One region of the Dyella sp. AD56 genome, then DNA from elsewhere that is predicted to be linked to it. Evidence: predicted binding sites of a transcription regulator. Region 1 holds the regulator's gene; each other region holds the start of a gene.
What was found. The regulator sigma-54, encoded in region 1, starts transcription at its own class of promoters, with help from an activator protein. The targets are predictions, from matches to a motif close to TGGCACGNGCNTTGC.
Positions count from the first base shown of each region.

Region 1 (7,294 bases):
GAGTGATCTTGGGCGCGAGAATGCGTGCCAGGTGGTACTGCATCCAGGTCAGCAGCTCGTGGCCGCGCTTGGAGCTGATCCACAAAGGCGTGTTGGTTTCTTCCGCCACCTCGCGCAGGTCGGTGGGGATGGGCTGATCCTTGGTGACGATCATCGCCACGGGCTGATAGGCGGCGATCTTGTTGATCGCCTCCCAGCGTTGGCGCGAATCCAGGCTGTCGAGGAAATTCAGTTCCTCGGTGCCGATGATCTGAATCTTGTTGGGATAGATGACGTTGAGATAGCCAATCAACGACGGGCGGCGCGTGGTGGTCGCAGCCTGCTCCAGCACGCGCGACTCGCCGCGCATGCCGGAAACCCAGCGCAAAGCCATGCGCTCGTGAACACTGTCGTAGAGTTGTCGGGCGGTCAGCCGGTCCAAGCCATGTCCTTTCTGCAGCCAAAAGAAGGGGGCTGCACGGACATTGTGCCAGTTCGCGCCGTCGGGCGCCTTGGATCGGGGGATTCGGAGGGGGAGAGGGCCCGCCCGGAGCACGGGCGGGCCGGGGCGGTCAGCCGTACAGGCGCTCGTCGCGGACGGCGCGCTGATGCTTATCGCTGATCTTCTCGCGGTGCTTGCGCAGCTGTGTCACCAGCTTGTCGAAGAGGACATCAATGGAGACGTACATGTCGTTCTCAAGCGCTTCGGCGTGCAGGGTGCTGCCCGTGACGCAGAGCGTGCCTTCAGCTCGCTGCTGCAGTTTGTTCACGGAAAGAACGATGCTCAGGCTGAGAATTCGTTCGTCGAGGCGGGTAAGGCGGTCGAGCCGGCTGTTCACGTGATCCCGAAGGGCCGGGGTGACTTCAATCTGCTGACCGCTGAGCTGAACTTGCATGTTGCGCCTCCTTCAGTACTGCCGCAGGTGCGGCTGGGGTCGATGCACCGGTCGCTTATGTCGTGGCCGACACACCTTTTGAAAGCCCTAGTTTTCCGATGGGATTTCCGGCCTCCTCACCAAGTCGGGAAAGTCACTATGCACCTCTGAAGCTTTCTTCGCGTTAGAAAGACCTTCACGGCCCTGACATGACAGGTTCCCTTCGGATCGTCTTACCTCTGATTATGGGGACGCCTTTTTTGCCGCCAAGTTCCCGAGGCGCTTTGCCACAGTGGACGGGCAGGCCCGTTCAGCCAGCGCGCTGGCGCTCGCTGGAGCTGGGAATGCGCATGGCTTCGCGGTATTTGGCGACAGTGCGTCGGGCAACCTGAATGCCCTTGCGGTGCAGTTCCTCCGCGATAGCCTGGTCGGACAGCGGCTTGCGCGGGTCCTCGGCATCGACCAGCTTGCGCAGCATGGCCTGGATGGCGGTGGCCGACGCACTGCCACCGTCTTCGGTGGACACGCCGCTGGAAAAGAAGTGCTTGAGTTCGAACGTGCCCCGCGGCGTATGGATGTACTTGCGGGTAGTTACACGTGAAATCGTTGATTCGTGCATGCCCACTTCCTCGGCGACTTCGCGCAGCACCAGCGGGTGCATGGCTTCAGGGCCGTAGTCGAGGAAGGCGCTTTGGCGACGCACGATGGCTTCGGCCACCTTGAGCAGCGTTTCGGCGCGTGATTCCAGGCTCTTGATAAGCCAGCGTGCCTCCTGCAGCTGCCCGCGCATCCAACTTGCGTCGGTACCGCGGGCCTGCGCGATCAGGCCGCAGTAATGCTGGTTAAGACCCAGGCGGGGCTGGCAATCGGGGTTGAGACTGACACGCCAGCGACCGACATCCTTGCGCGCGTAAACGTCGGGGGCGACGTACTCCACGGGCGTGACGTCGAGCGCAGCGCCGGGACGCGGGTCGAGGCTGCGGATCAGCACGGCGGCGGCGGCGGTGTCGTCCTCGTTCGCGCGTAGCTTGCGGGCAAGGCGCGCGATGTCGTTGCGGGCGAGCAGTTCGAGTTCGGCATCCACGATGCGCAAGGCGAGCTCGCGCTGAGGCGTGTCGGGGGCGAACTGCTGAAGTTGCACGGTAAGGCAATCACGCAGATCCACGCTTGCGACACCCGTGGGGTCGAAACGCTGCAGCATGTGCCGCACGTATTCCACTTCCGCCTGCGTCGCTCTAAGGTCGGCCGGCAGGGCCGCGGTGAGCGACTCCATGCTCTCGGTGAGATAGCCGTCCGGATTGAGTGCATCGATGAGCACGGCCGCAATGGTGCGGTCGCGTGCACTCATGTGCGTGAGGTTGAGTTGCCAGAGCAGGTGTTCCTGCAGCGTTTCCGCTGCGGCGCTCTGCGGCTCGAAACCGTCCTCGTCGGGATTGCTGTTGCGCGAGGAGCCGCTGCTGGCGGAAAAGTCGATGGGGTCGTCGCTGCCACCATCGACATAGGCGTCGCCCCATTCGGGGGCCTCTGCATCGTCAACGGTATCGCTGCTGGTCGAGCTCGCCGAACTCGTCGGGAGCGGCTCCATCGGCTCGCGCTCTTCGCCGTCCAGCTCGTCCGGATTGTCATCCGAAAATTCGAGCAGCGGATTGCTTTCGGCGATCTGCCTCAGTTCGGCCTCCAGCTCAAGCTGCGACAGTTGCAGCAGACGGATAGCCTGCTGCAACTGGGGGGTCAGCGTGAGCTGTTGATTGAGGCGAAACTGCAGTCCGGGTTTCATGCCAAGCGGTCGGGATGAATGTGAAGGTCATCCTAACTCTTGCCCCCGGGGTCGGCCATAGGTCGAAGGCGGAATCGCGTACTACCTCAGGTTTATCTCCGAGGTTTGTGCGTGGGTATGCCCTGTTCCGCAACCGTTACAGGCGGAACTCGCGGCCGAGGTAAACCTCGCGGACCTTCTCGTCAGCAAGAATGTGCGCAGGCGTGCCGCGGGAGAGCACTTCGCCATCATTGAGGATGTACGCGCGGTCGCAGATGCCCAGCGTTTCGCGCACATTGTGGTCGGTGATGAGCACGCCGATGCCGCGCTCCTTGAGGTGGCGCACGATGCGCTGGATTTCGCCCACTGAAATGGGGTCCACGCCTGCAAACGGTTCGTCCAGCAGCATGTAGCGCGGGTGCGCTGCGAGTGCGCGCGCGATTTCCACGCGTCGGCGCTCGCCACCGGAAAGGCTGATGCCCTTCTGGTCCGCGATGTGCGAGATCTTCAGTTCGTCCAGCAGGCTTTCCAGCTCGTTGGCGCGGCGCTTTTCGTCCCAGCCTTCGCGAAGCTCGAGCACCGCCTTGATGTTGTCGGACACGGTAAGGCGGCGGAACACTGAAGCTTCCTGCGGCAGGTATCCAATACCGAGCTTGGCGCGCTGGTGCATGGGCAGGCCGGTGATGTCCTGCTTGTCGAGCTTGATCACGCCGGCATCGGCTTCTATCAGGCCCACCACCATGTAGAAGCAGGTGGTCTTGCCCGCGCCATTGGGGCCGAGCAGGCCGACCACTTCACCCTCGCGAATGGAGAAGGCGAAGTCACGCACGACCTGACGTGCCTTGAAACTTTTTTTTTTGCAGACCTTCAGCAGAAAGCATCGATCAGTGGGCCTCGGCCGGCTTGGGTGCGGCAGCGGGTGCAGCAGCAGGTGGTGTAGCGGGCGCGGCGTTGGGGTGGCAGGCTGGGGCAGCCACCTGACTGGCGGGCGGCGGTGTGGTGCCGGGCTTTGCCTTGGGCAGAATGACGCCGTGCACCAGACCGTCACCGCCGGCTTCGCCGGTGATCAGCGAGGTTTGCGTGTTATAGGTGAGCTTGTCGCCATGAAACTCGCCACGGCCCTGCTGGCGCACCACGGCATTGCCGGTGAGCACCGCGATGCCGTTGATGTTGTCGTAATCCAGCTGGATGGCATCACCCTGCATCAGATTGCCGCAGTCATCCAACTGTTCGATATGCGCAAGGACGCCAGGACTGCTCGTCACCACGGCACGCGATACCTGTGTGTCGTTATCCAGATAAAGCTTGGCGACAGCACCGGTCATCTTCATCGTGCCCTGCGTGGCCACGACGTTGCCAGTCAGCGTGGTGACCGTGTTGGGCGCGTTGAATCCGTCCATGGTCTTGGACGAGAAGTTCATCGGCTGATTGCGGTCATCCTGCTTGGCCAGCGCCGGCTGCAGGACGAGCAGCCCCAGGACCAGCAGGGCGAGGTGCAGCTTGAGACTTCTTGGGTCGCGGCGGAAACGAGCCGGTGACTTCATCGAACAGCTCCAGATGATTGGTGTTGAGGTTGGCACGCATGCCGACCCCGTTAAGTGTACGTGGGCCTTGCTTCATATGCGCTGGGGCGTCGGTCACCATGAGGTTGTCCTTGGGCCAGGCGGTGACGTCGGTGGTGTGCATTTCCGTCATGGGGGTGTCCGCGAAGGCGGCTCGGTGCATGTAGACCGGGCCTTGCAGCTTCAGCAGGGTGCCGCTCTTGTCGACCCAGGCATAGAGCGACTTGCCCAGCCACGGCGGCACGCCGGGGTCGTTTGAGGGCATCGTGAAATCGGGAGTGTTGATGTAGAGCGAATCGTCGTTCTCCCTTCGCTCCAGGTGCGGCGCCACCATCTGGAAGCTGGGCAGGCCGTCGACGTCGTACGACCACAGTTTGAAGTTGGTGAGGATGTAACCCGAGCGCGGAGGCCCCACGAAGTCGCTGACCTTGGGCGATGGGGCAATCCACTGCTGCAGCATGTAGGCCGCGCCGGTGGCGATAGCCATCACCACCGTGGCCACGGGCAGGCTCCGGTCGCGCAGGTAAGTGCGCAAACTCACTGCCAGCGCTCCCGTTCGGCGGCCGCTTTGCCCTGAGCCTGCAGGACCATGTCACAGACTTCGCGCGCCGCACCCATGCCGCCGCCCAGGTGGGTGCGCCAGTGGGACTGTTCGGCAACCCAGGGGTGGGCGTTCGCCACAGCCACGGCCAGGCCGACCATGCGCATCGGCGGCAGGTCAGGCAGGTCGTCGCCGACGAAGGCTGCCTGCTCTGGCGTCAGGTTCAGTGCCTCCAGCAATTGCTCGAGGCTGGCGCGCTTGTCGCCCTGGCCCTGGTAAACGTGGGCGATGTCCAACTCCTCGGCACGCAGCGCCACCGGGTGGCTGATGCGGGCGGAGATGATTGCGACCTGCACGCCGTTGGCCATCAGGCGCTTCAGGCCGAGGCCGTCGTGCACGTGGAAAACCTTGGTTTCGTGACCGTCTTCGGCGTACCACAGGCGGCCGTCGGTCAGGGTGCCGTCCACGTCGAACACGACGAGGCGGATCTTGGCGGCGCGGGCAAGGACGTCTGCGGGGATATCAGCCAGATACATGGGCGGGGTCGGCAATGAGGCGAAGGGAGGGCGATACCGTCAAACGCCGGGCGGGCCGGACGGTGGACGCCGTAAAGGAAAGCAGCCGAACCTTTCGATCAGACCACACGGGCGCGGAGCAGATCGTGAATGTTCAGGGCGCCGACTACCTGCTGCTGGTCGTTGACCACCAGTAGCGCGTGGATCTGGTGCTTTTCCATCAACTGGGCGGCCTCGATGGCGAGCTTGTCAGCACCGATGGTCTTGGGGCCGCGGGTCATCAGTTCCGCTACGGTCGCGCCGCGTAGGTCGAGATCATCGTCGTCAAGCGCGCGACGGAGGTCACCGTCGGTGAACACACCCAGCAGGTGGCGGTCCGCGTCGACCACGGCGGTCATGCCCAAGTGCTTGCGGGTCATTTCCACCAGCGCCTGCGTGAGCGACGCATTGGGTGCCACCGCTGGGATGCCTTCGCCCGTGTGCATGACGTCGCTGATGTGCAGCAGCAGGCGGCGTCCCAGGCTGCCCGCCGGATGCGAACGGGCGAAGTCTTCCGACGTGAAGCCGCGCGCTTCCAGCAAGGCGATGGCGAGGGCGTCACCCATCACCAGCGCTGCCGTGGTGCTGGCGGTGGGGGCCAGGCCCAGCGGACACGCCTCGGCGGCAATGCTGGCGTCCAAGTGCACACTCGCCTGGTCGGCCAGCGAGGAGTTGGCGTTGCCGGTAATGGCGATCAGGGGGATACCCTGACGTTTGATTACCGGCAGGATGAACAGGACCTCGTCGGTTTCGCCCGAGTTAGACAGCGCAAGCACCACGTCCTGCGGCAGGATCATGCCGAGGTCACCGTGGCTGGCCTCGCCCGGATGGACGAAGAAGGCCGGCGTGCCGGTCGATGCCAGGGTGGCCGCGATCTTGCGAGCGACGTGGCCCGACTTGCCCATGCCAGTGACCACTACGCGACCGGCACAGCCCATGATCAGGCGGCAGGCCTCCACAAACTCGGGGCCGACACGCGGTTCGAGCGCGCGGATGGCTGCAGCCTCGGTGGCGATCACGGTGCGGGCGCTCTGCACGATGGCATCAGCATTGATCGCGTGCTGTTTGGCTGGGGCGACGTGGGCGTTCATGCGTCCTCGAAAGTCTGCCGGATTTCCGCCATGACCCTGAACGGGTTGTCCATGGATGGAAAATTCCGATTAATCATTATGTTATGCGAAATGGACGGCTTGAAGGAGGCGGGCGCCATCATCACGTGTCGTTTCTGCGACAGAGGTTTTCCATTAACATGGCATATTCGCATTTTAACGTCATAGTCGGTGACATTGGATTCGGTTCCTGTCCGGATCGATGGCACTGACCCCTATCTGTAAGTGGAAAAACCATGGACGCTGCCACCATCCAGGCAATGATCGAACAAGGCCTGCCTGGTGCGCAGGCTGCTGTGAGCGGCGACGACGGCGTGCATTTCGAAGCCGAAGTGGTGGCGGAGCAGTTCGCGGGCAAGTTGCCGCTGGCCCGGCATCGCCTGGTTTACGCGACCTTGGGGGATCTCATGGGCGGTGCGATCCACGCGCTGGCTCTGAAGACGCTGACTCCTGCGGAGGTCGCGGCGCGCCGTTGAGGCTGCGCAGCGCCCCGTGCAATCGATTTCGTAAGGATATTTAATGGCCAAGATCCTGATCAGTGGCGGCGAGCCGCTCCACGGTGAGGTGGGTATTTCCGGTGCCAAGAACGCCGTGCTGCCGATCCTCGCTTCCTGTTTGTTGGCCGATGAGCCGGTGGCTATCAGCAACGTGCCCCACCTGCACGACGTGACCACCTTTATCGAACTGCTCGGCCAGATGGGCACGCAGCTGGTGCTGGACGACCGCATGAAGATGCACGTCGACCCGCGTTCCACGGACAAGTATTTCGCCCCGTACGACCTGGTGCGCACCATGCGTGCGTCCATCCTCGTGCTCGGCCCGCTGGTGGCTCGCTTCGGTGAGGCGGAAGTGTCGCTGCCTGGCGGTTGCGCGATCGGTTCGCGCCCGGTTGATCAGCACATCCGCGGCCTGCAGGCG
Region 1 is NZ_NRDP01000001.1:82,891-90,184, reverse strand. It holds gene hprK (HPr(Ser) kinase/phosphatase) at 1-421, opposite strand, end outside; gene raiA (ribosome-associated translation inhibitor RaiA) at 552-875, opposite strand; gene DyAD56_RS00420 (RNA polymerase factor sigma-54) at 1,165-2,631, opposite strand; gene lptB (LPS export ABC transporter ATP-binding protein) at 2,768-3,484, opposite strand; gene lptA (lipopolysaccharide transport periplasmic protein LptA) at 3,495-4,031, opposite strand; gene lptC (LPS export ABC transporter periplasmic protein LptC) at 4,045-4,713, opposite strand; gene DyAD56_RS00400 (HAD-IIIA family hydrolase) at 4,710-5,249, opposite strand; gene DyAD56_RS00395 (KpsF/GutQ family sugar-phosphate isomerase) at 5,348-6,358, opposite strand; gene DyAD56_RS00390 (BolA/IbaG family iron-sulfur metabolism protein) at 6,613-6,852, shown strand; gene murA (UDP-N-acetylglucosamine 1-carboxyvinyltransferase) at 6,896-7,294, shown strand, end outside.

Region 2 (7,294 bases), on a different contig from region 1:
AGCTCCTCGATGCGGCCACTGAGGCTAACGTCGTGGGTGCGGATGGCCGCCATCAGTTCGTTCTCGCGCGTGGTTTCCATCGCATTGAGGATGTTGGCCGCCGCTTTCAGTCCGCCGACGCTGGCGGACTTGAGTTTCTTGGTGTTTCCGCCAGCGAACTGGCGCTCCATGATCTCGTCGAGCTCGTTGAGGGCGTGCGGCTGCACGCCGTCAAGGGTGGCGATACGCATCACCGCATCGCTGCGGGTGCGCGGCGGCAAGTAACCGATGACTTCAGCCGCCTGATCCGGTTCCAGATGCGCCAATACCAGCGCGATGATCTGCGGATGCTCCTGGCCGATCATCTCGGCAATGGCGCGGCTTTCCATCCACTTGAGCGATTCCAGGCCCTTGCTGCTACGGCCAAGAAGAATGCGGTCGATCAAGCCACCCGCCTTGTTCTCGCCCAGCGCGTTGACCAGGATCTTGCGGATGTATTCCTCGGTGCCCACGCCAAGCGAGGTATGACGCCCCATGTCTTCGTTGAGGCGCGCGAGCACCTGTTCCACGTGCTCGCGCGTCACGTTGGACATGCCGGCCATGGCCGTGCCCACCGCTTGCACGTCGCGCGCGCTGAGGTGCTTGAGCACTTCGGCCGCGTCTTGCTCACCCAGGGTGAGCAAGAGGATGGCCGCGCGCTGCGCGCCGCCGATTGGCATATCTGTCTTCATGATTCGTTCCGCCCGCTAACCTGCTGTGCCGTGGCCGGCCGAAGAAATGTGTTCTGCGATACGACAGCGCGGCGCTGCTCCGCCGACCGCGCGTGAAACCGATGGCCGTCATGGGCCGCGAAGTTGCGATCAGCCGCCATCTTCGCCCACCCAGCTCTTGACCACCTGCGCGACCTGCTTGGGGTTCTCGCTCACCATGCGGCGCGCCAGACCAATGCGCTGTTCATAGGCAAGCTGCGGCGGCACGCCGCCGAGCTTGACCAGGTCGTCGCCTACGTCTTCATCGTCCACGCGCACCGAAATAGTGGGCGCACCGGGACCGGCGCCCGCCAGGGCCAGTTCGCGACCCGGTGTAGGCGCGCGCGACAAGCCGCGCAACAACGGACGCAGCAGACCGAAGGCCACCAGTAGCGCTACCAGAATGCCGGCGGCCTGCTTGATCAGGTCGAGCATGCCGGGCCGCTCCCAGAACGGCTGCGTGGGCGTAGCCATGTCGGCATTGGGGTCTTGATGGAACGGCTGGTTGATCACGCTTACGTTGTCGCCGCGTCTTTCGTTGTAGCCAACGGCGTTGCGCGTGAGTGTGGTGAGGTGTTCCAGTTCCTGCGGCGTGAACGGCACGCTTTTGGGCGCGCCCTTGTCACCAGCCACGGTCTTGTTGTCGAGCACCACCGCCACCGTAAGGCGCGCAAGTCGGCCAGCGGGATCACTGACATGGCTGATGGTGCGATCGAGCTCGTAGTTGCGCGTGGCGCTGCTCGACGTGTCGCCCGGGGCGTTGCTCTGCGCCGTGGTCGCCGCCGCTTTGCCGTTCGCACCCTTGCCCGCCGCAGGCTTGGCCGCCGTCGGCTGGGCCACGTTGTTCGGTGGCTGATTGCTCAGCGCACCCGGCACCGACGCGTCGTTCGCCTGACCCACATGACTTTCGCTGTTGGTCTGTTCGCTGCGCAGCGCGGGATGTTCGTGATCGAACGTTTCGGTCGCCTTTTCAGTCTCACTGAAATCCAGGTCCGCATACACCTGCGCACGCACCTTGCCCGGACCAACCAGTGGCGTCAGCAGTTCTTCAATGCGCTGCGCGTAGGTGTTTTCGATACGCGTAGCCAGACGCAGGCGCGTGTCGCCGATGGCGCTGGCGCTTCCGGCATCTGTGGTGGTGAGCAGTTGACCCTGCTGATCAACCACCGATACCTGTTTGGGGTCGAGATTGGGCACGCTGGAAGCGACGAGATGCACAATCGCCGCCACCTGACTCGCGTCGAGCTGACGGCCGGGATACAGCGTCACCAGCACCGAGGCACTCGCTTCCTTGTTGTCGCGAATAAAGGCCGATGGCTTGGGCAACGCCAGATGCACGCGCGCGGCGCGCACCGACTGCAAGCCGGCGATGGTGCTGCCCAGATCCGTTTCCAACATCTGCTGGTAACGCGTGCGCTCGGCCAGATCACTCATGCCGAACGGCGAGTCGCCACCGGGTACCGCGGTCGTCGCCGAACTGCCCTGCGGCAGACCCTGAGACGCGAGCTTGAGTCGGATCGCGGCCAAATCGGACGCGGGCACCATGATGGACGTGCCATCCGCACCCAATGTGTACGGCGTGTTCGACGCCTGCAACGCCTGCGTGACGGCGGCGGCATCCTTCTGCTCGAGGCCCGCATACAGCAAGCCGTAGTTGGGCCCGCGGGACCACAGCACCACGGCGACGCCAAGGGCGACTGCCGCGGCGACACCCACCAGCAGCAACAGTTGTCGCGATGCCGGCGTGCGCACGAGCTGCTTGAGATCCAGGCGAGAACCGGGCTGCTCGTCGGTGGTCGCTAGGGCGTTATCGGCCATGAAGACTGCTCTTGCTCAAGGGACGCAGTAACGTCGTCATCGGACCGGTCAAACCGGCATGTTCATGATGTTGTTGTAGGCGTCGACCACTTTGTTTCGCACCTGGGTCAACGTATTCAACGAAAGATCGGCCTTGTTGATGGCCACCATGGTCTTGGCGAGATCGGCGCCGTCGTCGCCACGCTCGAAACTCGCTGCCTGGTTTCCGGCATCCATCTGTGCATCGGCTACCGACGAGATCGACTTCTTCAGCAGGCTGGCGAAATCCGTCTGCCCCGGTGCCGCCGCAGTAAATGCCTGCTCGGTCGGCTTGGTCTGCAAAGTGAGCTGGCGCATCTGCGACAGCAGGTTGTTGACGTCGATCTGACTCATGACGGAATTCCAACGCGTAAAGAGTGTCCGAGGGTGTAACTGCACAACCCGTGCCAGCTTCGTGAAAGCCGTTCGCCGGCGTGATAGCACGCGTTCCCGCGACGGTGCAGAACCAACATCTTGCTCAACGAAGACAAGGCGATGCGCGCCAAACGCATCGCGTGACGCTGGATATACACGTGCGCAGATAGATCGAAACGACGCGACCGAACGACGGCGCGCGACTCTCCGTGACGGAGAGCCGACGTCATCCTTATGCCTGCAGGCTCGGCTGCAACCCGTACTTGCGAAGCTTTTCCACCAACGTGGTGCGCTGCATGCGCAGCAGCTTTGCCGCGTGTGCGACCACGCCACCGGTGACGTCAAGCGCTTGACGGATCAGGCCCACCTCGATGTCGGCCAGATGGTCCTTCAGGTCGAGCCCGCCTTCCGGCAGCATGGCCAGCGATTCGCTCGACACCACGGTCATGGACTCCGGCAACACCGGAGACTGGCCCGTCATCAGCGACAGCAGCGCCGCGCCGCGAACTTCCTCGATCGGTTGTTGGCCGCGATATTTTTCCGGCAGATCGCTCACCCGCACTTCGCTGTGCGGATAGAGAATGGCCAGGCGCTCGACTAGGTTGTACAGCTCGCGCACATTGCCCGGCCATGCATAGCTATGCAGCGCGTTCATCGCACCGGCGCTGAAGCGCACGTTGGCCAGGCCGCGGCGCGACAGGCGCTGGTTGAACTCGCCCACCAGCTCCGACAGGTCGTCCAGATGATCGCGCAGCGCGGGCATCTCCAGCGGGAACACGCTGAGGCGATAGAACAGGTCTTCACGGAACTGGCCGTGAGAGATGGCGTCTTCAAGGTTACGGTGCGTGGCGGCGATGATGCGCACATCGCAGCGCTGTGTGCGATTGCTGCCCACGCGCTCGAACACGCGTTCCTGCAGCACACGCAGCAACTTCACCTGCATCGGCAAACTCATGTCGCCGATTTCGTCGAGGAACAGCGTGCCGCCCTCGGCCAACTCAAAACGGCCCTTGCGGGTACTGATCGCGCCGGTGAAGGCGCCCTTCTCGTGACCGAACAGTTCGCTTTCCAACAGTTCGGCTGGGATAGCGCCGCAATTGATGGCGACGAACGGCTTGTCGCGACGCGACGAACATTCGTGGATGCTGCGCGCCACCATTTCCTTGCCGGTGCCCGAATCGCCCAGCACCAACACGCTGGAATCGAACGGCGCCACCTGGCGTACCAGTGCGCTGACGCGGGCCATCGGGCCCGAGCTGCCTACCAGCCGGACTTCGGAGCGACGCGGCGACGCTGCCTGCGACCCGCGCATAGCTTCGGAGAGCTGCTCATAGCGCAGCGGAAATTCAATGATGCCGATGCGGCTTGCGTTCGCCGCCTTGTCCGCGCCAAGGCGGGACAACCATTCCGAATCAGCGGCCATCAACACCATGGCCTGGTGGGAAGCCTCACCCAATCGCGAGAACTGGCGCTCGGCTTCTACTTCATCCCGCACATTGCCCACATACACGGCACGCCATGCGTGCGTCGCCTCGTCCACCATCTCGCAATCTTCGCCACGCTGCGGGCGATAACCGAGAAATTCCAGCGCCGAAACGACCGACTCCGCCCTGCGGTGATCGGACTCGATCACCAGTACGTCGAACTTGCCCATGTGATGCTCTCGTGCGTGCTGCTTCATTGGTGACCCCCTGGATTGCACCTTCGTGCGTGACGACATTCCGTCGGCGTCCGCGAGGAGGGAGGAGCAAGAAGAGGGCCAGTCGGCACGAATTTTCGACACGAACTTGCAACGTGCGACTGCCGGTGAGCGTCACCTTGGCTGAACATCGCCGGGAAGCTTCCCAGCGATGGGCCACAGACCACTGAATCCACTAGGGAAAAATGACGCTACGCAATACTCGGGAAGGTGACCCTGTGCGGCACCTGTTCGAGATGTGCGTCAAAGAACTTTCGTGTCGGGTTTCAGTAGCGTGATATCGATCACATTTGATCTGTGATCCCGATCGAGGCTCTAGAAGGCCGTCTGTCGGCGCTCTGCCACTTTACGTCGATGATGGCGGAACACCAGCCGCTCAATCGCGTCACATGTGGCCTCGTCCATGGCCTCAAACACGGCAAAAATGTGATGTTCATCACACTCTTGTGCGTGTCGGGCCACCAGTTCGAGCGGCAATGCCAGGCATCCATCGAAGTGCAGCCGCACCATCGTGCGGTCTTGCCCTGCAGGCCAGATCGACAGGGGCAATAACGCGCCGATCGCGTTAAAGCTGACACGGGCACGGGGGGGCAATTCGGCCTTTTGCTGGAGAAGCTGATCCAGCATGGCCATCAGCACGTTCAGTTTGCTGTCGAGCCGCTGCATGTCCTGCGCGAGGGGATTCTCTTCGTCCGCTGGCTCGCTGCGACGTTCACTGAAGACGGCCAGGGTGCCCAGCACGCTGAGATTGCGGTCGCGCATGGCAGCGCGCTGCAGGTCGCCGGGAAGTTCAGCCAGCGCGGTGCAGCTGACGTGAAGGCCGTCGTCGTAGGTGACCCGTTCGGAGAATGCCTGCCAGGAAGCGTCTTGCATGATGCCCTCGTCACTGGCCGTCCGGATCGCGGCCGCCCGGGATTATGCGCGCTTCCACCACGCTGCCGCGCTTACTCGTGGCCCGCGTGCAGGTACGCGCTGAGTGCGCGATGGCGATGCTGATGTTCCTGAAGATCGGCGCCCAGGCGATCGCGCTGACCCCGGGCCAGCTCGCGCACTTCTTCGGTGTGGGCCAGCAGCGTCTTGAACAACGGCAACATCTCGGACTCCGTGGTGGAGAGCAAGGCGATCTGCTGGCTGCGTTCGGCTTCGAGAATCGCCACAGCCTCCCAGTCATCCCCACGGGCGGCGGCCAACATGCGTTCGCTCATAGCCAGCAGGGTCGCGTGCACGGCGTCCACCATGATCAGGCCGCCACGCTGGGCGCGCGGCTTTGCGCTGCCAGAAAATCGTCGCGGATCTGGCGCCAGGCATCGCGCACCGGCGTAAGCAGATCCACTACCTCGTCGATGGCCCGCTCGTCATTGTTGAGCTGGGCATGCAACAGGCGACGGCTGACATAGTCGTAAAGCGCATCCAACCGCCCCGCCAAAGGGCCGCCCTGCTCGTGGTCGAGGCTGCCGCGCAGTTCGCCGATGATGGCGTGCGCGCGGCCGAAGTGCGTGCCTTTGGCCGGCACATCGCCACGCCGGATGGCGCCGCGAGCCTGGGTGATGCGGTCGATCACGCCGTCGAACAGCATGCCGGTCAGTTGGTGACGATCGGCGCCTTCCACGCTGCCGCGCGCACTGGTGTCCTGATAGAGCGCACTGGCGTTGCGCATATAGCCGTAGGTCATGATCGCTTCCCCGCGTTCAGTTCTTCGAGCTGGAATTGTTCAGCTGTGCCAACGCCGTGGTCAGGTACGAGCTGGTGTTGTTGAGCGAGGACATCAGCGTGTCCAACGCCGTGTACTGCTGTTGCAACTGCGTCTGATAGGTCGCCATGCGATTGTTCAGCGCGGTCTGCTGCGTGCTCAGCTGCGTCAGCGTGTTGTTGAGGCTGTTCATCCGCGTACTGATGATGCCGCCCGTGGCGGTGTACGCGCTGATCGTGGTGCTGAGATTGGTTGCGTAGCCGTTGGCGCCGACGAAGAGGTTCTTCACCGCCGACGGGTTGTTCTGGAACGCCGTGGCGAGCTTGCCCGTGTCGAAGTTCAGCGTGCCGTCGGGGTTGCGCGTGATGCCAAGATTGGCCAGCGTACCGATGCTGTTGCCCTTCACCGCGCCGCTCAGCACAGAAGCGATGCCGCGCTGCACCGAGGTGAGCGTGGTGTCGCCCAGCAACGCACCCGCTGTGCCGCTGCTGGTGTCGTAGCTGGACAGCGAAGACACCGTGCTGGCGTAGCTGTTGTAGGCGTCGACCAGGCCCTGGATGGCGTTGGTCGCCGCCGTGTTGTCCTGCGCCACCGTCAGCGTGTTGGTGCCGGTACCGGTGAGGTTGAGCGTGACACCGTCCATCATGCCCGTGACGGTGTTGGTCGCACTGGAGACGGCAATGCCATCCACGGTGAGCTTGGCGTCCTGCGCCTCGTTGCTGCCCGCGGTGTTCAGCGTGGTCGCGAGGCTGGTAAGACCGGCGCTGCTGGTGGCATTGGCGGAAACGGTGAAGCCATTGGCCACGCCCGTCTTGCTCGAGCTCAGCATCAGCTGCTGGCCGTTCACGCCATTGACGATGGTCGCGGTCACGCCCGGATTGGTCGACGAGCCGTTGATCGCGGTGGCGATATCCGACAGCGTATTGGTGGCGGATACCGCCACGTTCATCGTGTTGGAGCCGATCG
Region 2 is NZ_NRDP01000002.1:4,801-12,094, forward strand. It holds gene fliG (flagellar motor switch protein FliG) at 1-692, opposite strand, end outside; gene fliF (flagellar basal-body MS-ring/collar protein FliF) at 840-2,546, opposite strand; gene fliE (flagellar hook-basal body complex protein FliE) at 2,595-2,918, opposite strand; gene DyAD56_RS02175 (sigma-54 dependent transcriptional regulator) at 3,172-4,593, opposite strand; gene DyAD56_RS02180 (PilZ domain-containing protein) at 4,954-5,511, opposite strand; gene DyAD56_RS02185 (flagellar protein FliT) at 5,583-5,876, opposite strand; gene fliS (flagellar export chaperone FliS) at 5,879-6,310, opposite strand; gene fliD (flagellar filament capping protein FliD) at 6,327-7,294, opposite strand, start outside.
Region 2: the regulator sigma-54 is predicted to act here: its motif matches at 2,960-2,974, upstream of fliE (flagellar hook-basal body complex protein FliE).

Region 3 (7,294 bases), 150 kb from region 1:
GTGGCGCACAACCGGCATTGATCACGTTGTGACCCTGCCCGGTGAGCACCAGGTGACGCGCGTTGCTCAGGTTCTTCGCTACCTGGTCGCCATAGCGCGGCGGTGTGACGGGATCAAACTGGCCGGAGAACAGCAGCGTAGGGATGTCGGTCTTCAGCGGCTCGTGGAAGTCGGCGGGACGGGTGCCCTTGGGCCACACGGAGCAGGTGTTGCGCAAGGTATCGACCATGCGCGTGCCCAGAATGGTATGTGCGTCCGCATCGTTCGAAGCGAGCAGGTCGGCGTCCTCGCTGCAGATCACCGACAACTGCATGCCACCATTCATGGTGTCCGACAGATCACCCGACAACAGCTTGGCCTGCCCCAATAGCGGCCCCACGTCACCGTGCGCTGCTGCATCAATGGAAAGCGGCAACAACGAAGCCGTCAGCGGCGAGTACGCAAACATGCGCACCACACTGGACAACGAGTATTCACTCAAGGTGCGCTGCACGCTCTGGTAGGTCTGTGGGTCACGGAAGCTCACCTTGTGCGGATTCGCGCGCAGCGCATCGCGCAATTGATAGAGCGTCTGGTACGGATCGTTGAAGCGCTTGCGGCATGCGTCGTTCGCGGTGCATTGGGCGAACTGCGCCTTCAGGGCGTCGTCGAGATTGCGCGCGAAGTCCTGCCCCAGTACCAGCTCGTTGGGCACTACACCATCCAGCACGAGGCTGCGCACCGCTTTTGGATAACGCATGGCGTACTGCTGAGCCATACGCGTGCCGTAGGACACACCCACCAGGTCGAAGCTCGGCGAGCCCAGCGCCTTGCGCACATCTTCCAGATCCTGCGCTGCGATGGTGGTGGTGTAGTAGCGCGGATCGGCCGTGTCCTGAAGCTGCTTCAGGCAACGCTCGGTTTCCCGCTTCTGGCGATCGGCGCCGGCGACGATGTCGTCGGAGCCACCCTCGGTGCCTTCGCCTTCGTCCTTGCAGGTGAGCGGATTGGAGCCCCCGGTGCCACGCTGGTCCAGCAATACCACGTGGCGATGCGCGGTGAGCGGCTGCAGCGCGGCCGACACGCCCGGCCATGATTCCGTCGCGGCCTGGCCCGGACCACCGGCGAGCATCGCCAACATGTCTTTGCTGGCGACCTGCGCACTGCTTCTGATCACCGCGAGTTTGAGGTGGATCTTCCGGCTGGTCGGGTCATCGCGGTTCTCCGGCACCTCGAACGGTGCGCACCACGCGGCGGTCGACAGGCCGCTGTTGGGCTGGCTCAGTTCACACGGGGTCAGCGTCAGCGAGCCCAATTTCCACGTGGGCGGCTTGGCCGGTGTGGCCGGTTTGCCGGTGGATGTGGTCGCAGGCGGGGTATCCGCAAGAGGTTCGGCTGACGGGGGATGGAAGTGTCGCCACCCCAGAGCCGCCAGCGCGATGACCACAACGCCTATGCGAAAGGCGGTTCGGCCCTTGATTGCCATGAGTGCTCTCCCTCACTCCATTGGGTGTCTCGATACCGGCGCCACCGCAGGCGGTTCCGGCTCGAAGATCGATTCGATAGAAAGACCAAACAACCGCGCAATCTTGAAAGCCAGCGGCAGGCTCGGATCGTACTTGCCTGTCTCGATCGCGTTCACCGTCTGGCGCGAGACATCCAGGCGTTCAGCCAGATCGGCCTGCGACCAACCGTGGTCGCCGCGCAGTTCACGAATACGGTTGTTCATTCGCGGCGGGTCAGCCAAAAACTGATCCCCAGGATGGAGTAGGTCACGGTGGGCACCCTCACAGCACACTCCTTTTTAATTAGGGAGATCGTGTTGCCCACACGTTCCATGCTGATCCGCCAGCTGTCAAGCAACCTTGACACTTGGCGCAAGGTCACCCGGAAATCATGTAAAGCACGCCTTACATGCGCCGGCGATATCGGCCAGACCATCCCGGAACTTGAGCGATTCGCTAATAGGATCATTCCTAAAATGTGACGCAATTTGCACATTCCGCTCATCTCGAGCCCCGGATGTGACCCTCTGCGGCCGGCCCAAGTCATAACTATTTTTTAACGACAATCTCTCATTTCTGTCGAAATAGCCATTCCGGTGTGCTGCTGTCGGTTGGCACGGCGGTTGCTTAAGGGTCGGTAAGCACCCAGGCGTCGGCCACACGAAGCCGACCCGGGAGCCAAACAGCGCAATCGGGGGGCGATGTCCCAATTGGTCCGGAAGCGCGCAAGTCGTTGGTTTTCTTCCATTACGTCTGACAAAGGACATCGAATGAACAAGCTGCTCCTCTCCACCGCCCTGGTTGCCAGCGTCGCCGCTGCCGCCCTGGCTCCGCGTACCGCATCGGCCGTTGACGGCACCATCAACATCACCGGCAACATCAACACCTCGACCTGCCAGATCAACAGCGCCACCGGCCCGGCCACCATCGCTGTGACCCTGCCGACCGTTTCCACCACCGCCCTGACCGCTGCCAACGCCGTTGCCGGCCGCACGCCGTTCAACATCGTGCTGAGCAACTGCGGCAGCACGCTGACCAAGGCCACCACGTTCTTCGAGCCGGGCCCGACCGTGCTGTCCGACGGCAACCTGAAGAACAGCGGCACCGCCACCGGCGTGGAAGTGCAGCTGCTGAACAGCAACTTCACTGCCATCTCCCTGAATGCAGCCTCGGGCTCGCAGGCTGTGACGCAGGCCACCCTGGCCAGCGGCGGCGCGACCATCCCGTACTACGCCCAGTACTTCGCGAATGCCGCTGCCGGCGCCGGTACGGTGACCACCAGCGTCCAGTTCACGATGCTGTACCAGTAAGACCCGCTGCACCTCGTGCCGGGGCTCCTCGGGGCCCCGGCACAATCCTCGCCTTCCTCGGCGGCCCTGAATCCCACGAGGTTTTCCCATGAAGAAGTTCGTCTGTGCCGTTGGCGCGGGCTTGCTGGCCCTGTGCCTCAGCGCGCCCCAGGCTCAAGCCAATGTTCTGATCGGTGGCACCCGTGTGGTGTTTCCGGGCAAGGACGGTGAAGTGACCGTCCGCCTGACCAACAGCAATGATCATCCCGTGCTGGTCGAGTCGTGGATCGACCGTGGCGATGTGCATTCCACCCCCGATTCCGTGCAGGTGCCGTTCCTGATCACGCCTCCGCTGTTCCGCATGGAGGCCAACCGGGAACAAAGCCTGCGCATCGTGTTTACCCATGAGCCGCTGCCGGCCGACCGCGAGTCGCTGTTCTGGCTCAATGTGCTCGAAGTGCCGCCCAAGCCGACCGGCCCGCAGGCCGAAGGCCAGAATCTGCTGCAGCTTGCGCTGCGCTCGCGCCTGAAAATGTTCTACCGCCCGGCCGGCCTGGCTGGCGACCCGCTCAAGGCACCCGCCGCGCTGACCTGGAAGGTCGTAGCCGACGGCAAGGGCTATGCACTCAAGGTGCACAACCCCACGCCGTATTACGTCACCCTCACCGATGTGCAGGTCAACGCCGGTGGCGCCAATGAAGCCGCCGACATCGGCATGGTCGACCCCATGGGCGATCTCAGCCTGTCCCTGCATGGTGATGCGCCGAAGCCGGCCGCCGGCAGCGTGGTGACCTTCAGCGCTATCAACGATTACGGCGCGGGCGACCAGTTCAAGGCCACGGTGGCCCCGTGACCCATTCGCGCGCCCTCCACAGCCACGTGAGCAGCAACGGCCAGACCGTTGTCCGTCGCGCACTGCTGTGCGTGGCCATCGGCGGCGCGCTCCTCTCCTGGCATGGTGCCTCGCACGCCGCGGCAGCTGGCCCGGCGGCGACAGGCGCGGAAGGTTCTTCCGCTGTGGAAGCGGATTTCGATCGCAGCTTGCTCTCGGGTTCGGGCAACAACACCAACGACCTCTCGCGCTTCGAGCGCGGCAACGTGATCATGCCGGGCGTCTATCGCACCGACATCTATCTCAATGAAGTCTGGGTGGGGCGCGCCGACGTGCGCTTTGCCTCGCCAACGCCGGATGCCCCGGTACAAGCCTGCGTGACCAAGGCGCTGTTCGGCCAGATGGGCCTGCCGCTGCAGAAGCTCAGCGCCGAGCAACAGGCGAAGCTCGCCGACGGTAGTACCGCCTGCGTAGCCATCGGTGAGCTGATCGATGCCGCCACGATCAACTTTGACCAACCCAACCTGCGCCTGGACGTGAGCATTCCGCAGGCCTGGATGGGCGGCCATGCGCGCGGCTACGTGAGTCCCGAGAACTGGGACCAAGGCGTCAACGCCGGCCTGCTTAACTACAACGCCAACAGCTACCGCAACCACAGCAACGGCATCACGCAGACCTCGTCGTTCCTGGGCCTCAACGCCGGCATCAATATTGACGGCTGGCAGCTGCGCCATGACTCCACGCTGGTGGTGCAGTCGGGTGCTGCCGGCGCAGGCACGCAGTCGCACTGGCAGAACCTGGACACCTATATCCGCCATGACGTGCCGAGCCTGCGTGCGCAGTTGACCGTCGGCGACTCGTACACGCCGGGCGATCTGTTCGACAGCATCAGCGTGCGCGGCGCGCAGCTGACCACAGACGACCGCATGCTGCCGGACTCCATGCGCGGCTACGCGCCCACCGTGCGCGGCGTGGCCGAAACCAACGCCAAGGTCACCGTGCGTCAGAACGGTGCCGTGCTTTACGAAACCACCGTAGCGCCGGGCCCGTTCGTGATCTCGGACCTCTATGCCACCGGCTACGGCGGCGACCTGGTGGTCAATGTCACTGAGGCCGATGGCCGCGTGCGCACTTTTACCGTGCCCTATGCGTCGGTGCCGCAACTGCTTCGTCCCGGCGTCTACCGCTTCTCGCTGGTGGCCGGCGAGCTGCACGACTTGAACTTCCACTCCAACCCTGGCGTCGTCGAAGCCACCGTACAGCGCGGCTTCAATAACCTGATCACTGGCTACGCAGGCGTGGTGGGCACCAACGGCTACGACGCTGTCCAGATTGGCACCGCACTCAATACACGCTTCGGCGCCATCGCTGTCGACCTGACCGACGCTCGCACCCAGATTCCCGGCCAGTCCACGCAAAACGGCCAGAGCGTGCGCCTGAGCTACAGCAAGATTCTGCCGGATACGAATACCTCGTTGAGCGTGGCGACCTATCGCTACTCCACCAGCGGCTATCTGGGCTTGCGTGATGCGCTGACTCTGCAGGACATTGCCCGTGGCTATCGCTACGTGGACCCGACCACGCTGACCACCATCGATGGCGTGTCGACCACCAACCTGCTGACACCGGCCCAGCTGGCCGCGCTGCAGGGAAGCAACAACGGCAACTTCAGCACCTACACCAGTCAGCTGGACCGTCAGCGCAGCCGATTCGATATCACGATGAACCAGCGCCTTGGCACGCGTGGCGGCTCGTTCTACGTCACCGGTTCGGCCATCGACTACTGGAACCGCAACGGCACTGATGTGCAGTTCCAGGCCGGCTACAACAACAGTTTCCACCGGCTGAGCTACAACCTGTCGGTGACGCGTACGCGCGATGCCTATTCGCGCATGAGCAATGAGCTGTACGCCAGCTTCACGCTGCCATTGGGCGATGCCGTCCATGCGCCGAATTTCAGCGCCAGCTTCACCCACGACAGTACCGGCCACACGCTGGACCAGGCAGGCATCAACGGCACGCTGGGCCAGGACAACCAGTTCAGCTACGGCGCCACGGCCTCGCACGACAACGGCCAGGGCACCGGTGCCAGTGGCGGCAACGCCGGCACGGTGTATGCCGGCTATCGCAGCCCGTTCGCGCAGTTCAACGGCAGTGTGGGCTCGGGCAACGGCTATTCGCAGTCGTCGGTCGGTGTGTCGGGCATGGTGGTGGTGCATCCGGGTGGCATCACGTTTGGCCTGCCGGCTGGCGACACCGTGGCCATCGTCGAGGCCAAGAACGCGGAAGGCGCGCGCATCCTCAACTCGGCCGGCGTACGCGTCGATCGTTTCGGCTACGCGCTGATCCCGTACATGACGCCGTACAACCTCAACACCGTGCAGATCGATCCCAAGGGCCTGCCGCTGAACGTGCAGTTGGATGCCACCAGCAGCCAGGTGGCACCGCATGCGGGTTCGGTGGTGATGGTGAAGTTCAAGACCAGCTACGGCCGCACCGCCGTGCTGCGCCTGCGCCGCAGCGACGAACAGCCGATGCCGTTCGGCGCCGACGTGCTGGACGAACAGGGTCAGAGCGTAGGCGTGGTGGGCCAGGGCGGCATGGCGCTGGTGCGCGGCGTGCAGGACACCGGCAAGCTCAAGGTGCAGTGGACGCTGGACGACAGCGCACCGATGAGCTGCGGCTTCTTCTATCAGCTCAAGCCTGTGACCAAGGGTGACAAGAACAAGACGGTGGAAACGGTCAACGCGACCTGCACGCCGGTGGCCGACAGCAGGAGTTCTTCATGAAGCACCTTCGCCTGAGTGGCGCCCTGCTGTCGCTATTGCTACTCGCGCTGTGGCCGGCCGCTTCGTTCGCCGCCTGCTCGCTGTCCGGCAGCAAGGAAACGGTGAACATGGCGATCACCTCGCCCATCACCATCAACCCTACCTGGACCGTGGGCACGGTGATCGCTACCTCGGCCGTCACCACACCCAGCCCCAGCACCTCCAGCATCTCTTGCAACGGCAACACCTCGGTCGGCGTGTACAACTTGGTCAGTTCGCAGGGCGGCAGCGGCTCTACCGTGATTCCCACCGGCATCGCTGGTGTGGGTTACCAGATCCTGCATCCCGATTCGAGCTATACCCTGCCGCCGTATCCGTACGATTCGATTTCCTCTGGCAGCTACAACATGTCGGTGGCATCCGCGCTGCAGCTGGTGGTGACCGGCACGATCGCGCCAGGCACTACGCTCAATGCGGCCACGCTGGGTTACTGGCGTTTCGGTTCGACCCGCGTCGAGGACTTCGTGCTCACCAACAGCGTCACCTTCGTGGCGCCGACCTGCACAGTAACAACGCCCAGCATCGCGGTGACGCTGCCGACCGTGTCCAATACGTCGCTGCGCACGGTGGGTGCGACGTCGGGCACGACGCCGTTCACCATCGGCCTCAACTGTCCGTCCGGTGCAGTGGGCCGCAACATTGCGCTGCAGTTCGACACCAGCAAGCAGCCGACCGGCACCACCGGCGTGATCCAGCCCACCAGTGGCTCGGCCACCAATGTGGGCGTGCAGTTGGTGAACAGCAGCTACAACGCCATCACGTTCGGCACGCCAACCACCGTTGGCACAGCCGCGCAGGGCGCCAACAGCTTCACGTATTACGCCCGCTACTACGCACTGACCACTGCGGTGGGCGCAGGCA
Region 3 is NZ_NRDP01000001.1:229,913-237,206, reverse strand. It holds gene DyAD56_RS01065 (alpha/beta hydrolase) at 1-1,465, opposite strand, end outside; gene DyAD56_RS01060 (helix-turn-helix transcriptional regulator) at 1,478-1,708, opposite strand; gene DyAD56_RS01055 (fimbrial protein) at 2,255-2,794, shown strand; gene DyAD56_RS01050 (molecular chaperone) at 2,883-3,626, shown strand; gene DyAD56_RS01045 (fimbria/pilus outer membrane usher protein) at 3,623-6,394, shown strand; gene DyAD56_RS01040 (fimbrial protein) at 6,391-7,294, shown strand, end outside.
Region 3: the regulator sigma-54 is predicted to act here: its motif matches at 2,097-2,111, upstream of DyAD56_RS01055 (fimbrial protein).

Region 4 (7,294 bases), on a different contig from region 1:
GCAATTGCGCGGTCACCGTCACGGCCGCCGCATTCTTCAGCTGCGGACGGACGTTCGCCGGCACGGTGATGCCGAACTGCACCAGCATGTTTTCCAAACTCTGCGTGGTGAACGGCGCCTGCGTAGTCTGGTCACCACTACCGTCAAGGCCCACCACGAGGCCGTAGCCGATCAACTGGTTACTGCGCACGCCCGCGACCTGCACCAGGTCGCGGATCTTGTCGGCGTGCACGGGTTGATTTACCGAGAAGCACGCGCACAGCACGATGGCGGTGGTGCGCAACGCTGCTGCCGCGCGCTCGCGGGCGCGAATCAGCGTGGCATGCGTGAAAAGGTGACGGATGTTCATCAGTACGGCATCCACTTCGAGCTGAAGAAGCGCGACAGCCAGCCCTGCGTATTCGCATCGGCCAGTGCCCCCTTACCGGTGTAGCCAATCTGCGCGTCGGCCACGCGCGTAGACGGCACGCTGTTGTCCTGCAGGATGTCCTGCGGACGCACGATGCCGGCGATGCGGATCTGCTCCTGACCTTGGTTGATCGTCACCATCTTCTCGCCACGCACCAGCAGATTGCCGTTGGACAGGCGCTGCGCCACGGTCACCGTGATCGAACCCGACAACTGGTTGCTTTGGCTGCTGTCGCCGCTGCCGTCGAAGGCGCGGTTGCCATTGAGGCTGGTGTCCGCCGTCTGGCCGGCGACCTTGAGCGTATGGCCCAGGATGCTCGGCGCGGAGATGGTGCTGACGTCCTTCTTGCTGGTGTTGGTCGTGGCCTTCTTGGATGCCTGCGTGCTCTCCACCAGGGTGATGGTGAGGATGTCGCCCACGCGGTGTGCGCGCGCATCGTTGAACAGTTCCATGCCCTGCTCTGCGTGGTAGATCGAGCCATCGGTCGGCGGCGACGCCGGCTGCTCCGCCGGCATGGTGGCTGCCCACTGGTGATCGTCGCGCGGCGGCTGCATGACGCAGCCGGCCAGCGCGGCCAAGGCCAGCGCGACACCGATTCGAGGAAGGGAACGGAAGGACGCCATGACGGTTCTCACATCTTGTCGGTCAGGTCTTGCAGCATCTGGTCGGTGCTGCTGATCGCCTTGGAATTCATTTCGTAGGTGCGCTGCGTTTCGATCATGTTGACCATCTCGGCCACCACGTTCACGTTGGAGGATTCGAGCGAACCCTGCAGCAGCGAACCCATGCCGTTGAGTGCCGGCTGGCCGGTCTGCGGCGCACCGCTGGCGACGGATTCCACGTATAGGTTCTGGCCCATCGGCTGCAGGCCGGCGGGATTGATGAAATCCGCAAGCTGCAACGTGCCCAGCGTCTGCGGCGTGGCCGAAGCGGTGGTGGTCGCCGACACGGTGCCATCGGAACCGATGGTCAGGCTCTGCACATTCGGCGGCACGGTGATGGCCGGCTCCAGCGGATTGCCGTCCGCCGTGACCAACTGACCGTTGGGATCGGTATGCAGCGAACCATCGCGCGTATAAGCCACGGTGCCATCGGGCATGCTCACCTGCAGGAAGCCGCGGCCCTGGATGGCCACGTCCAGCGAGTTGCCGGTCTGCGTGATACTGCCTTCGGTGAAGAGTTTTTCGTTGGCAACCACTTTCACACCGGTGCCGAGCATCAAGCCCGACGGCGACACGGTCTGTTCGGTGGTCTGGCCGCCCGGCTGGCCCTTGTTCTGGTACATCAGATCCTGGAACGACGCACGCGAACTCTTGAACGCGGTGGTGTTGGCGTTGGCCAGGTTGTTGGAGATCACGTCCATGCGCGTCTGCTGCGCGTCAAGGCCGGTCTTGGCAATCCAGAGGGAAGAAAACATCGGTCACTCCTTGATTAAGCGGCAGCCTTAGTTGCCCTGAAGCAGCTTGAGGCTGGAATCGGCGTTGTCCTCGGAGGTCTTGATGGACTTCACCTGCATGTCGTACTGGCGCGAAAGCGCGATCATCTTCACCAGCTCGGACGACGGATTAACGTTGCTGCCTTCGAGTTCACCCGAATTGATGGTGACCGTGTCGTCGATGGCAGCGGTGCTGCCATCGCCCATGTGCATCAGGCCATCCGAGCCCTGCGTCATCTGCGTCACGTCCGGATTGACCAGCTTGATGCGGTCGATCTGCGACACGGAATTGGGGCCCTGCCCCTGTGGCACCGTGGAAATGGTGCCGTCGGAGCCGACGCTGATGTCTGTGGCTGGTGGGATGGTGATGGGCCCTGAACCGCCCATCACCGGATTGCCTTTCGAGTCTGTCAGCCCACCATCCGCGGTGAGCTGCAGATCACCCGCGCGGGTGTATGCCTCTGAACCGTCCGGCGACTGCACCGCGATGAAACCGTCGCCGCGCACCGAGATATCGAGCGCCCTGCCGGTATTGATCGGCGAACCCTGCCCGCTGCTCTGGCCGATGCCCTGCGCCACCGCGTTGATGCGCGCCGGCTGACCATCGCCCAGCACCGGCACGCTCTGGAACGCGGAGAGCTGGCTCTTGAAACCGACCGTGGAGGCGTTGGCCAGGTTGTGGCTCACTGCCTCCTGGGCGCGCATGATCTGCGTCGCCCCGGTCATCGCTACGTAGACGGAACGGTCCATGGCGATCTATTAACGAGAAACCGCGTTGAACAATGCCGACGCCAGCGTGTTGTCGGTCGACAGCACCTGCGCATTGGCCTGGTAGTCACGCTGCGCCTGGATCATGTCCACCAGCTGCGCCGTGGTATCGGCCGTGTTGGAGCTTTCAAGCGCACCCGACTGGATCGCGCCGAACTGACCCACGCTCGCCGTACCCATCACGGCCGGACCGGAATCGGTGCTGGCTGCCCACGTGGTATTGCCCATCTGGCGCAGGCCCTGCACGTTGGCAAAGTTGGCAATCGCCACCTGACCGATCTGCGTGCTCTGGTTGTTCGAGTAGTACGCCGTGATGACGCCCTTGCTATTGATGTCGATGCTCGACAACGTGCCTGCTTCGAAACCATTCTGCTGGATAGTGCCGGCCGAATAGTCCGTGCCGTACTGCGTGGTGTTGTTCACGTTGAGCGACAGCGTCATCGGCGACGAACCGTTGCCCAGATTCACCGTATTGAAGGCCAGCGTGCCGTTGGTCGGCGTAGCTAGCTTGCCGGTGGAATCAAAGGTCATCGGCTGCGTGCCGGCGTTCTGGCCGTCCACGTACAGATTGGCGTTCCAGGTGTTGGTGCCGGACTTCACGTAGTAAATCGTCGCTTGGTGCGAACCGCCCTGCGAGTCATACACGGTCACCGGCGAAGCGGCGTTGTAGCTGGTGGAATCCGTCGTGCTGAATGCGTTGGTCGGCACGGTGGCGCTGGCCGGCAAGTTAGACGTCATGGTGATGGTCGAGGTCGCCGTAGCGTTGCTCTGCGCCGTCACCCAATTGAAGTCCTTCAGCGTACTGGTATCAAAACCACCCGCGCCATTGGCCGCGTACATCTGCAGGCGCGAACCGTCCGGCGTGGTGACGTAGCCGCTCGGGTCTTTCTGGAAATCACCGGCACGCGTGTACTGCACACCACTGCCGTTGTTCACCACAAAGAAGCCGTTGCCGCTGATGGCGAGGTCCAGGCTGTTGTTGGTGGTCTGGATATCGCCTTGATTGAACTGCTGGGCCACGTCCTGCAGACGCACGCCGCTGCCCACCGCGGTGGAGTTGAGGTTGAGGCCAGTCACCGCGAAGACATCCGCGAACTCCGCGCGCGAACCCTTGAAGCCGGTGGTGTTGGCATTGGCGATGTTGTTGGCGATGACGTTGAGATCGGACTGGGCAGCGTTGATGCCGCTGAGCGCCGTATTAAGTGCCATGTTCGGTTCCTCGTGATGAGATGACGCTTAGCGCGTCAGAGAATCTGTGCCACCTGACTGAGCGGCACGCCGCCCACGCCCGATACCTGCAGGTACGTACCCAGCGAACTGCCGCCGTAACCCACAGCCGTCACCGTGCCGGCGACGTAGGTGTCCAGCGAGGTACTGCCACTGCCGGCCTGGATGGTGTACGTGCCTGCGGCGATGGCATTACCGTTATCGTCCTTGCCATCCCAACTGAACTGCGCAAGGCCAGTGTTCTGCGCGCCCAACGGAATATTGCGCACCACGTTGCCGCTGCCATCGACGATCTTCACGTTGACGGTGGTGGCGCTGGTGACGTTCACCGCTCCCTTCACCGCATCGGTACCGTCGAATGCGGCCGAGCTGCCTGGCACGAGCACCTCGCGATTCACCAGGTTCGACGAGCTGAGCACCTGCGAGGTCTGCATAGCCGTGTTGACGTTGCTGGCGAGCGACTGCAGATCGGTATCCAACTGCTGCGTCGCCGACAACTGGCTGAACTGCGCCATCTGCGAGACGAACTGCGAGTTGTCGACCGGGTTGGTCGGATCCTGCGCCTGCAACTGGGCCGTCATCAGCTTGAGGAAATCGGCCTGCGTCATCGTGCTCGACAGCGCCGAGTTCGCACTCGACGTGCTGCCCGAACTCGAACTGTTGCTGGACGTGTTGTTGGTAGTGCTGGGTATCGTAGACACGAGGGCTCCTCCCGGCTCACTTGCCGAGGTCGAGGGTCTTGATCATCAATTGCTTAGTGGTGTTCATCGCTTCGACGTTGTTCTGGTACGAACGCGACGCGGTGATCATGTTCACCAGCTCATCGATGGGATTGACGTTGCTGCCGTAGACGTAACCGTTGGCATCGGCCATGGGATTACCCGGCTCGTAGCGCGTCTGCACGTCGGCCTGGCTTTCGGTCACGCCCTGCACCTGCACGCCAACAGCGCTGTCGGCCTGCGAGTTCTTTGCGCCACCCACCGCCTTCTGCACGGCCGAGAACAGCGGTTCCTTCGCGCGGTACGCGCCTTCCGGCGTGCTCGACACGCTATCGGCATTGGCGAGGTTGCTCGCCACGGTATTCAAGCGCAGCGACTGCGCTGCCATACCCGAACCCGCGACATCGAAAATCTTGAACATAGACATCAGCCCTGGCCTCCTGTGATCGCCGTGCGCAGCATGTGGATCTGCGCCGTGATGAAGGAAAGGCTGGCCTGGTAATGCACGCCGTTGGCGGCGAAGTTGGCCTGCTCGACCTGCGTATCCACCGTATTGCCGTCCATCGACGGCTGCGTGGGCATGCGGTAAGCGAGTTGCTGCGCGGATTGCGCCTGCGGATCAATCTGTCCGGGCTGCGTGATGGTCATCGCCAGCGTGTTGCTGGTGCCACTCGCACTGGCCAACGCCTTCTTGAAGTCGACATCGCGCGCGAGATAGCCGGGCGTGTCGGCATTGGCCAGATTGCTGGACAACACTTCGCTGCGCTTCTGCCACGTATCGAGCGCCTGCGTGTGCAAACCGAACAGGTTGTCGTTGATGGAACTCATCGCTCACTCCTGCGGCGAGGGCCGCGGGATGACTTGAGCAAATTGCGTGCCACTGTTTGAGTGGTGCCTGGGAAGCCGCGTGGTTGTTGGGTTTGTTGCGTTTTTTGCGTGTGTCGCGAGATGGGTTTTACGTGGGGCTGTCGGAAAGTCGACGCGGGGTGTAGCGGGTTACTGACGGGGGTTTGGCGTTGGGGTGGTTGTTCACCGTGCCGCAGCAGCGAGCCTGCTCCCTCTCCCCTTTGGGGAGAGGGTTGGGGTGAGGGGTCAATCTCGCCTCACCGTTGTGATCGTCACCCCGGCGAAGGCCGGGATCCAGTGACCTTCCGCTTGGTTGTCGCGTCACGGCGACCTGGCCGCCTACGCGGCGGGCGTTTCGCCCTCCTACCGGAGGCCGAGTCACTTTTCTTTGCTTGCCCAAAGAAAAGTAACCCAGAGAAAGGGCACCCCCACTTGGCGCTGGCCGGTGAAGCCGGCCAGTTCGTGAGGGGTGGCCGGGCTTTTCGACAGGGCTTCCTGCCCTGGCGAAAAGGGATCGGCATCCTTGCCGATCCCCCTGCGGGCCTTTTCGTCCACCCCTCACCGCCGCACAGGGGGCCCGACGGTCAAAGGCGAAAGCGGACGGCTCGTGCAGCAGCGCTGCACATCGCATCGCGACAGGTCGCGTTGCTCCTGTCTTAGCGATCAAAGTCGAGGCAGAAGAGAAAGCAACGTAGCCCGGATGAAGCGCAGCGAGAATCCGGGAAGACTCGCGGAACCCTACTTCTAACCGACACCAACATGCGACGTCGTCAACAACACGTTGGGTCGCATCGCCACGCTCCGCGACGCGATGTGCAGCGCAGCGGCACGAGCCGTCGGCTCTAGCTCTTGATCTACCAGGTCCCCGTATGAGGCGGCGGGCGGGTGGAGAAAAGGCCCCGCAGGGGAATCGGCATGGATGCCGATTCCTTTTCGCCGGGGCAGGAGCCCCGTCGAAAAGCCCGGAACCCGACCGCGCACCTGGAGGGCCGCAGGCCCGAAAGGCGCCTCATCCGGGGTGCCCTTTCTTTGGGTTACTTTTCTTTACTCCGGGCATCCTGCCCTCCGCCCTTCGGGCCGGCTTCGCCGTTCGCACGCGCTCCTGCGCGTGCGTGGGCAAGCAAAGAAAAGTGACCCGGCCTCCGGCAGGAGGTCGGAACGCACGCCGCGTAGGCGGCCAGATCGCCGTATTGCTAAAACCAAACACTGAGGCTCTGGACCCCGGCCGGCGCCGGGGTGACGATTCTATCGAAACGCTAAGGCGAGCACCCACCCCTCACCCCAACCCTCTCCCCAAAGGGGGGAGGGAGAAAAGCAAAGAGCCAAGCACCGCTCCCAAAACTCAAAACTCCCCAAACCTCTCCGGCATTAAATCCAACACCGCCTGCGCCAACACATCCGGCTGAAACTTCGCCACAAAGCGATCCGCATTCACCTCGCGCACCATCGCCTCATTGAAAATTCCACTGATCGAACTGTGCAACACCACTTTCAGCGTCCGCAGCGCGAGCGTCTCGCGAATTGCGCGGGTCAACGCATAGCCATCCAGCCGCGGCATCTCGATGTCCGACACCACCAGCGTCACCCGCTCCTCGCCGGGCGATTCAGCGATGGCCTGCAGCCGCTCCAACGCTTCGCGCCCATCCGTCGCGACCACGCATTCCACATCCATCTGCCGGAACAGGTTCACCAGCTGATTGCGGGCAACCAGCGAGTCGTCCACCACCATCACGCGGCGCGGCTGCAGGTCGTGGACCCGGGCGATGCGCTGCATCGGGGCCGACAGCTCGGTGGGCGTGGCGTTGAGTGAGGCCAGTACATGCTCCACGTCCACCACCGCCACCAGCGCACCGTCCACGCGCGTTACCGCGTTGACGCGGCTGCCGAAGC
Region 4 is NZ_NRDP01000002.1:19,625-26,918, forward strand. It holds gene DyAD56_RS02225 (flagellar basal body P-ring protein FlgI) at 1-349, opposite strand, end outside; gene flgH (flagellar basal body L-ring protein FlgH) at 349-1,032, opposite strand; gene flgG (flagellar basal-body rod protein FlgG) at 1,041-1,826, opposite strand; gene flgF (flagellar basal-body rod protein FlgF) at 1,854-2,594, opposite strand; gene flgE (flagellar hook protein FlgE) at 2,604-3,821, opposite strand; gene DyAD56_RS02250 (flagellar hook capping FlgD N-terminal domain-containing protein) at 3,857-4,540, opposite strand; gene flgC (flagellar basal body rod protein FlgC) at 4,557-4,985, opposite strand; gene flgB (flagellar basal body rod protein FlgB) at 4,985-5,386, opposite strand; gene DyAD56_RS23800 (hypothetical protein) at 5,783-5,959, opposite strand; gene DyAD56_RS02265 (chemotaxis protein) at 6,747-7,294, opposite strand, start outside.
Region 4: the regulator sigma-54 is predicted to act here: its motif matches at 5,424-5,438, upstream of flgB (flagellar basal body rod protein FlgB).